4 regions of the Bradyrhizobium sp. ORS 285 genome follow, and region 1 is predicted to be linked to each of the others. Evidence: predicted binding sites of a transcription regulator. Region 1 holds the regulator's gene; each other region holds the start of a gene.

Region 1 (2,199 bases):
TGGTGCCGCGCGCGCCCGCGTCGCGCGTTCAGGATGCGACGCCGCCAGAGTCGGAGCAGGGCGTCGACGATTAGTTCGGTGGATCGCTCATTGCTGCGCGACGGCCCTCGGCACCGGCAGATGCCGGCCGAGAGCCGCCGCGATGTTGGCGCGCGATCCGAGGAATGCGATCAGTTGGCGATCAGATCGTCAGGTGATGCTGATGCGCCGGATCGATGGGGTCTGCGCCGCCGGCCGCTCCTCTGCCTGCTCGGGACGGTGCTCGCCGGGCTGCTTGGTGACGGGCAATTGCAGCACCGTCACGCGCTGGCCCTCGCAGAGCTGTGTCACCAGGACGTGGCGGCCGTCGGCGAACTCGATCGCGTCGTGATGGCGATCGGGAATGTGCTTCTCGATGGTGTTGAACTTGGCGACGCGCTCGCGGATGGTCCGCGTCCACAGCCAGCGGCTGTCGTAGCGGACGTCCTCGGCGAAGGCGAGCTCGGTGCCGGGCAGCATGCACACCGCAACGGTCGGCTCGCTTTCCAGCGCGAAGCCGCGGGTTGCAGTGCCGCGGAACGTCGTCGAGATCAGCGTCTCGCCGACTTTGGCGGGACGGGAGGCAACGGCATGGAGGCTGTAGTCACACATCGGATCGCTCCTCGTTCAGAGATAGCTGACCCACGCTCCCCCCGGACAGGCGCAGGCCTCTATCAGAGTGGACATCGAGGAGAATGTTAGCGCGCGCTTCGCGGCAATTCTGCGCTGATCTTCATCGCGTGCAGCCGCTGACGATCACAAGCGTTTGAGCATGCCGCGCTGCACATCATAGGGTGCGCTCGCGTGTGACTTGTTTTTGAGCTACGCGCGAAGCTCGTTCGCGCTTAGCCGACCGATTGTGCATCTCGCGATGCTAACCGCGGTGCATCACCGCGACTGCGCGGCGTGCGCGATCAGTACTTGCGATACAGCCCGACCAGCTTGCCCTGGATCTTCACCCGGTTGGGCGGCAGGATGCGCACCTCATAGGCGGTATTGGCCGGCTCGAGCGCGATCGATGCGCCGCGGCGGCGGAAGCGCTTCAGGGTGGCTTCCTCATCGTCGATCAGCGCCACCACGATATCGCCGGTGTCGGCGGTCTCGTTGCGCTGGATCAGCGCCATGTCGCCGTCGAGGATGCCGGCGTCGACCATCGAATCGCCGCGCACCTCCAGCGCATAGTGATCGCCATTGCCGAGCATGTCGGCCGGCACGCTGATGGTGTGGCTGCGCGTCTGCAGCGCCTCGATCGGCGTACCCGCGGCGATGCGGCCCATCACCGGCACCGCCACCGGGCGCTCGCCATCATCAAGCGCCGGTGTCGACGTGCGAACCTTGCCGAGATTGCCCTCGATCACCGACGGCGTGAAGCCGCGGCGGTTGCCGGCGGCCTGCGACAGCTCGGGCAGCTTGATGACCTCGATGGCGCGGGCGCGATTGGGCAGCCGGCGGATGAAGCCGCGCTCCTCCAGGGCGGTGATCAGGCGGTGAATGCCGGACTTCGAACGCAGGTCGAGCGCGTCCTTCATCTCGTCGAAGGACGGCGGCACGCCGGCTTCCTTGAGCCGTTCGTTGATGAACCGCAGAAGTTCGTACTGTTTGCGCGTCAGCATCTCGACCTGGTCCCCGGTTTGATGTCGTCCGACTCGCGAGCTCCTCGATCGGAGCTCCTCATCTCTCTGCGAGCCGGACGAGCGTCTTCGCGTCGTTCCGCAACATACTAAAAACAAATCATGAACGGACACTATATGTTCGATGTGTGTTCCGCAATCCTAAAAATATGATGAACGGACCGGGCTTTGCCGGGGGACGCGGCTCAGTTCGGCAGCCGCAGGATCTCGCAGGGGCTTCCCGCAGGGGCCTTTGGCGCAAAGGCGGGACGAATGACGAGTGCCTGCGAGAGCGCGAGATTGCCGAGCAGCGACGAATCCTGCTGCGTCACAGGGGTCGCGACCAGCGTGCCGTCGGCGCGCTCCTCGAGCTGCGCGCGCAGATAGTCCTCGCGCGAATCATTGGCGCCGAGCTCGCGGCCGAGCAGGGCGGTCTCGCGCGGCAGCAGCGCCTCGCGGCCGAGCAGGCTGCGAATCAACGGCACCAGGAACAGGATGGCGCAGACATAGGACGACACCGGATTGCCCGGCAGGCCGATCACGCGCATGCCGCCGAGCCGTCCGTGCATCA
Region 2 (2,199 bases), 180 kb from region 1:
CGCCAGGTGCTGGACAATTCACATGCAGCCATGATGGTGGGTCACGTGATGGTCGACGCGATCGATCGGGAGCGGCCGGCCTCGCACTCAAAAGCGGTGCTCGAAGGCCTCATCCGCGGCCGGTGGAACTATCAGGGCGTGATCATCACCGATGATCTCGTGATGGGAGCGATCTACGGACACGATCTCTGCAAGGCCGTCGTCGAAGCCCTCAATGGCGGCGCCGATCTGTTGCTCGTGGCCTATGACGGCACGCAGTTTCATCGCGTGTTCGGCTGCGCCAAACAGGCTCTCGCGGAAGGACGGCTCGATCTGGCTGCGCTGCGCCGGAGCGATGAGCGGCTGACGCACTGGCTGCGGCGGGACGAGGGCCCGCAGGCCGCAAATGTCCTCACGAGTTCCGGGCCCTCGCCGCGCACGCGTTGAAAGGCGGCGGAGTGGGACCGGGAGCGCGCGCTCAGCGCGGGCCGTTCCCGGTCCAATTGCGCCAGGACACGTTGGAGAGGCTGCGCAAGTCGGTCCCCAGAGGACGGCGCGCTTGTTTGTCGTGCTGGCCGACGATCTGTTCCGACTCGCGGACCTTCAGTTGAAGCTCCGCGACCTGCCGCTTCGTCCGTTCGATCGCCTTGGGATCAGAGCTTTCGCCGATCGTGAATCGTGCGGTCTCGATCTGTTTGAGCGCTGCGCGGTTCTTCTTCAGCTGTGCGCGATGCCAGGCAACCTTGCTGTCACTATCCGCAACCATGGTCCACTCCTGAGACGTGGCGCGAAGACTAAACAACCGAGTCTTGATTCGCGACTGTCTCAGGCCGTGGGGTGCATGCATCGGAGTACCGATCTATCAAGATCCCGGCGGCTCACTCCAGGAAGCTTACTCCAGCCCTGCGGCGTGCCGCATCTCGTCGATCAGTTCGGACGCCTCCGCTTTGGTCTGGACATCCGGAGTGGGATCCGGGCGCCCCGCCTGTTCGCTCAGCGTCTTCAAGTAGGAGGCCTGAGCATCCGTCATCGGATCGTCGCCCGAGACCCAGGTCTTCGGATCTTTCTCAATCTTCTCCGTCATCGCTGATCTCCTTGCCATCATCGCCGAATGACGATCCAACACAGCGATCGGCAGAATGTTCCTCTTATGTTCTAGTTGCTGGCGTCGTGTCCTCTCGCGCTTGGCGAGGACTCACGACGGCGCTGCCTTCCGCGACGAAAGCCGCGATTGCGAAGCGGGATTGTGTTCGTCCGTCGCGTCGGCGCCATGTGGTTTGGGAAGCACGATCTCGTCGCGCGGGCTTGTCAGCTCGTCCGGCGTTGCCTCGCACGGCTTGATCTCGAAGTTGTTGTCGAGCACCTTCTCGCCGTGCGGATCCAAGGTCACGAGATCAGCCTGTTCGGCCGCCTCCCAGACCTCGCGCTCGGTCCGAAACGGACGGGTCAATCTTTCGTCATTCTCAAACAGTGCGTAGGGCACGAGGAGCTCCAGATCGCGGTCCGCCGGAGCGTCCAGCTCGTCCGCGGCGTGCGGTCCGTCCAGGGCTGCTCCCACACACAAACCTCCCCGAGGCTTGGCTGTTCCACGGCCTCCAGCCGCATCGATCGACCAGTTGTGACGATCGGTCCTGCATTGCCGCGGAACGATGATACCTGGCGCAAGGTTGCCCGCCATATCGATCTGAACAGGAGAGAATGATGGACAACATCAAAGGCAAGAGGATCGCGATTCTTGCGACCAATGGATTCGAACAATCCGAGCTCGAATTGCCGCGTGATCGCCTGAAGCAGGCCGGAGCGACCGTGGAAATCATTTCGCTCGCGCCGGGCGAGATCAAAGGCTGGGACCAGAAGGATTGGGGGCGGCCCGTCAAGGTCGACAAGACGCTCGACCAGGCATCGGCCTCGGACTACGACGCCATCGTGCTGCCGGGTGGCCAGATCAACCCGGACCTGCTGCGCCTGGAGCCAAAGGCACTGGCCTTCATCAAGGACATCTTCGAGGCCAAGAAGATCGTTGCCGCGGTGTGCCACGCGCCTTGGCTCCTGATCGAGACGGGCATTGCGAAGGGACGCAAGATGACGTCCTACAAGTCGATCAAGACCGATGTCGCGAACGCCGGCGCGCAGTGGCAGGATGCGGAGGTCGTGGTGGACCAGGGCGTCATCACGTCACGCAATCCCGGTGATCTCGAAGCCTTCAGCGCCAAGATCATC
Region 3 (2,199 bases), 1.0 Mb from region 1:
GGGCAAGATCGTGGACTTCGGATGGATCGTGGTTGGGGCTGCGCGTGCGGCCGGCTTCACCTGCCGATCATCATGTTATGAGCATCGAGCACCAGCCGTCATTCCGATTGCGCCTGAGTGGAACCGGCTGCGAAGTGTCGCACCTCCTGCACCGGGACATAGCCGCGATCTCTGGAAAAATTTCGCCGCGCTGTTAGCTGCCTTGCGGAGACGTTGGTGTGTGGAACTCGCAGCGGCTCGACGCGCATGTCGTACAACCATTTCATCTTCCCTTCGGATGCACGAAAACCGAGCGGCTGCTCAGAGGATGAGCCGAACAAAAGCAGAAGAGACGTGGGAACTTCGTTCTTCTCAGGAGAACCACGGACGTGCGGTGTTCGCACGCTAGCGGAAGTCCGGTTGTTTCAAGGAAAACTTTTGACGAGCACGATAGGCCCGACGATGGCGGCATTGAACTCAACGAGATGATCGCTCGGGATCCAGTATTCGAGATGGTCCCGTCCGCCGGCCTCTTGCACTTGGTAGCAATCGATGAATTCGCGCAACACCTCGAACCGCAGCACATGGCCGCTGCCGCTCGCCGGCACGTTCCAGTCGCGCGCGATTTTCACCGCGTAGTCCTCGCTCAGCACGGGATAGAAGATCGGCTGCTCGGGAAGGCGCGGTGGAAATGCCCGCATGCCCGACGCTTCTATCAAGGCGAGCTCCTTCGGGCCGACGGGACGCCACAGCGTGACGGTGTTGCTTGGGGTGGTCATAGGGTTCGAACTGGCCCGAGGTCGATCGGATCTGCCCCGAGGAAGCAGAACCCAAGAGCCCGCGCAAGCGCCTCGTGCTGTATGCAATTTATAGTTGTCGAGTGGCTTGCCGCAGCCGAGGCGCGAGACATGTGGAGCTGTGCTGAGCTGCCGCAGCCTCTGGCCAATGCTCGTTGAGGCCGCCGCCTCGGCGGGTCGCCAGAATCTGTAAACGGGTGCGAATGGCTGAAAGAACATATTGCGAACAAAGAACAGATCGGGTACATTCACCTCAAGATTGCTGGCCGACCTCGTTAACCGTTTGTCCATCCCGCGAATCCCCGCCATAAGGAGCGCCAATGTCCGCCACCGCCCTGCGTATCGTCGAAGGTTCTTCCATGGATAAGAGTAAGGCGCTCTCCGCTGCGCTGTCCCAGATCGAGCGTCAGTTCGGCAAGGGCTCGGTGATGAAGCTGGGCAAGAACGACCGCTCGATGGATGTCGAGACGGTCTCGACCGGCTCGCTCGGGCTCGACATCGCGCTGGGCATCGGCGGCCTGCCGAAGGGGCGCATCGTCGAGATCTACGGGCCGGAATCGTCGGGCAAGACCACGCTGGCGCTGCACACGGTGGCGGAAGCGCAGAAGAAGGGTGGCATCTGCGCGTTCATCGATGCCGAGCATGCGCTCGATCCGGTCTATGCGCGCAAGCTGGGCGTCAACATCGACGAGCTCCTGATCTCGCAGCCGGACACGGGTGAGCAGGCGCTGGAGATCTGCGACACTCTGGTGCGCTCCGGGGCGGTCGACGTTCTGGTCGTCGACTCCGTGGCGGCGCTGGTGCCGAAGGCCGAGCTCGAGGGCGAGATGGGCGAGTCGTTGCCCGGCTTGCAGGCCCGCCTGATGAGCCAGGCGCTACGCAAGCTGACGGCCTCGATCAACAAGTCCAATACGATGGTGATCTTCATCAACCAGATCCGCATGAAGATCGGTGTGATGTACGGCTCGCCGGAGACCACCACCGGCGGCAACGCGCTCAAGTTCTATGCCTCGGTGCGCCTGGACATCCGCCGCATCGGCGCGATCAAGGAGCGTGACGAGGTGATCGGCAACTCCACCCGCGTGAAGGTGGTGAAGAACAAGCTGGCGCCGCCGTTCAAGCAGGTCGAGTTCGATATCATGTATGGCGAAGGCGTGTCCAAGATGGGCGAGATCCTCGATCTCGGCGTCAAGGCCGGCATCGTCGAGAAGTCCGGCGCCTGGTTCTCCTATGACAGCCAGCGGCTCGGGCAGGGACGCGAGAACTCGAAGACGTTCCTCAAAACCAACCCGGACATGACAGCCAAGATCGAGGCGGCCATCCGCCAGAACTCCGGCCTGATCGCCGAGCAGATCCTGGCCGGCAATGCCGAGCGCGACTCCGACGACGAGGAGCCGGCGGAGGAGTAAGGTCTGCTGATCAG
Region 4 (2,199 bases), 2.1 Mb from region 1:
GCATAGAACGCGATGCTCCGGCGCATCTCGGATACGCCCAGAGTGATGCCCGTGAACCGCGGCACGACGACCTCTGCACTCATTGTCCGCCCCGCAGAACTCAGAACAAACTCAACTGCTGCCCGCCACCCTTCGGCCGCACGAAATGATCCGTCGTCAGCTTCGTCCGCCGCTTGTTCAGCCCGAGCTTCTCGCAGGCGATCTCGAAGCGGCGGCCGATCATCCAGGCCATCGGTCCGGTGCCCTTCATCCGCGTGCCCCATTGCGAGTCGTAGTCGCGACCGCCGCGCATGTCGCGGATCAAGGTAAAGACGTGGCGATAACGGTCCGGATAATGCTCCAGCAGCCATTCGCGAAACAGATCACGCACCTCCAGTGGCAGCCGCAGCAGAACGTAAGCCGCTTCCTTGACCCCCGCATGCGCGGCGGCATCGAGGATGCGCTCGATCTCGATGTCGTTCAGCGCCGGGATGACAGGCGCAACCATCACCGTGGTCGGAATGCCGGCCTTCGACAATGCCTGCAGTGCCTCCAGACGCTTGGACGGCGTAGACGCCCGCGGCTCCATGGTGCGCGCCAGCTTCGGGTCCAGCGTGGTCACCGATATCGCGACCTTCGCCAGGTTCTTCTTGGCCATCCGCGCCAGGATGTCGGCATCACGCATCACCAGCGCCGACTTGGTCACGATCCCGACGGGATGGCCAACCTTTTCCAGCACCTCGAGGATGCCGCGCATGACCTTCCGCTCACGCTCGATCGGCTGGTACGGATCGGTGTTGGTGCCGATCGCGATCATTCGCGGCTCATAGCCGGTGGCCGCCAATTCCTTTTCCAGGAGCGCCGGCGCGTCCGGCTTCACGAACAGCTTGGATTCGAAATCGAGCCCCGGCGACAGGCCGAGAAAGGCGTGGGTCGGCCGCGCGAAACAATAGACGCAGCCATGCTCGCAGCCACGATACGGATTGATCGAGCGATCGAAGCCGATGTCGGGCGAATCGTTGCGGGTGATCACCTTGCGCGAGGTGTCGGTCGCGACCGTCGTCTTGAACGGCGGCAGGTCTTCGAGGCTCTGCCAGCCGTCATCGAAGACAACACGGGCCTCCGCCTCGTAGCGGCCGCTCGCATTGGATTGTGCACCCCGGCCGCGGCGCCGGCCCCGTTCAATGGCGACCGCGAGTTCGGGAAAGTCCTCAGGACCTGAGGAAGGCGCGCCCACCGGCTCGGAGGGCACCGGGACCGGTGGGCGCTTGAGGGCATGTGAAGATGCTCGGCTCATGACCAAGACATAGCACAAAATAAGAACATAACAAGAATAAAATAGAACGAAGATACAGGCGCGGGTCTGAGCCTGCGCAAGGCCAGCCATCACATTCCCGTTCTATGCTCGGGCCGCGCTGGAACGGGATGGTGCTGCGTTACTCTGATGTACGCTCCCGCAGGCGCGAAGCGGAAGGCAAGCGAGGTCCTATGCAGATCAGTTCTCACCAGCCCACCTACCCGGCCGACGATCTCGATCTGCTCGACCGCTACTGGCGCGCCGCCAATTACCTGTCGGTCGGGCAGATCTATCTGCTGGACAACCCTCTGCTGCGCGAGCCGCTGAAGCCGGAGCACATCAAGCCCCGCCTGCTCGGCCATTGGGGCACGACGCCGGGGCTGAACTTCATCTACGCCCACGTCAACCGCGCCATCGCCGCGCAGGATCTCGACGTCATTTATGTCTGCGGCCCCGGCCATGGCGGCCCGGGCATGGTCGCCAACACCTATCTCGAGGGCTCCTACAGCGAGATCTATCCGGACATCACCCGCGACGTGGATGGACTGCGAAAGTTGTTCCGGCAGTTCTCCTTCCCCGGCGGCATTCCGAGCCACGCGGCGCCGGAGACGCCGGGCTCGATCCATGAGGGCGGCGAGCTCGGCTACGCACTGGTGCACGCCTATGGCGCGGCATTCGACAATCCCGACCTGATCGTCGCCTGCGTGGTCGGCGACGGCGAGGCCGAGACCGGCCCGCTCGCCGCGTCCTGGCATTCGAACAAATTCCTGAACCCAGCGCATGACGGCGCGGTGCTGCCGATCCTGCATCTCAACGGCTACAAGATCGCCAACCCCACCGTGCTCGGCCGCATGGGCGATGCCGAGCTGAAGTGCCTGTTCGAGGGCTATGGCTACGCACCGCTGTTCGTTGAAGGCGACGAG

What was found. The regulator LexA, encoded in region 1, represses DNA repair genes until DNA is damaged. The targets are predictions, from matches to a motif close to TGTTCNNNNTGTGTTCNG.
Region 2: the regulator LexA is predicted to act here: its motif matches at 1,120-1,137, upstream of BRAD285_RS15245 (DUF3072 domain-containing protein).
Region 3: the regulator LexA is predicted to act here: its motif matches at 988-1,005, upstream of recA (recombinase RecA).
Region 4: the regulator LexA is predicted to act here: its motif matches at 1,298-1,315, upstream of BRAD285_RS23650 (PA0069 family radical SAM protein).

Annotation. Positions count from the first base shown of each region.
Region 1 is NZ_LT859959.1:3,213,116-3,215,314, forward strand. It holds gene BRAD285_RS14430 (ComEC/Rec2 family competence protein) at 1-74, shown strand, start outside; gene BRAD285_RS14435 (hypothetical protein) at 190-630, opposite strand; gene lexA (transcriptional repressor LexA) at 933-1,631, opposite strand; gene glp (gephyrin-like molybdotransferase Glp) at 1,835-2,199, opposite strand, start outside.
Region 2 is NZ_LT859959.1:3,396,230-3,398,428, forward strand. It holds gene BRAD285_RS15235 (glycoside hydrolase family 3 N-terminal domain-containing protein) at 1-426, shown strand, start outside; gene BRAD285_RS15240 (hypothetical protein) at 458-745, opposite strand; gene BRAD285_RS15245 (DUF3072 domain-containing protein) at 872-1,063, opposite strand; gene BRAD285_RS15250 (hypothetical protein) at 1,175-1,537, opposite strand; gene BRAD285_RS15255 (type 1 glutamine amidotransferase domain-containing protein) at 1,678-2,199, shown strand, end outside.
Region 3 is NZ_LT859959.1:2,177,897-2,180,095, forward strand. It holds gene BRAD285_RS09890 (hypothetical protein) at 405-698, opposite strand; gene recA (recombinase RecA) at 1,097-2,185, shown strand.
Region 4 is NZ_LT859959.1:5,273,326-5,275,524, forward strand. It holds gene BRAD285_RS23645 (VOC family protein) at 1-83, opposite strand, end outside; gene BRAD285_RS23650 (PA0069 family radical SAM protein) at 101-1,276, opposite strand; gene BRAD285_RS23655 (phosphoketolase) at 1,468-2,199, shown strand, end outside.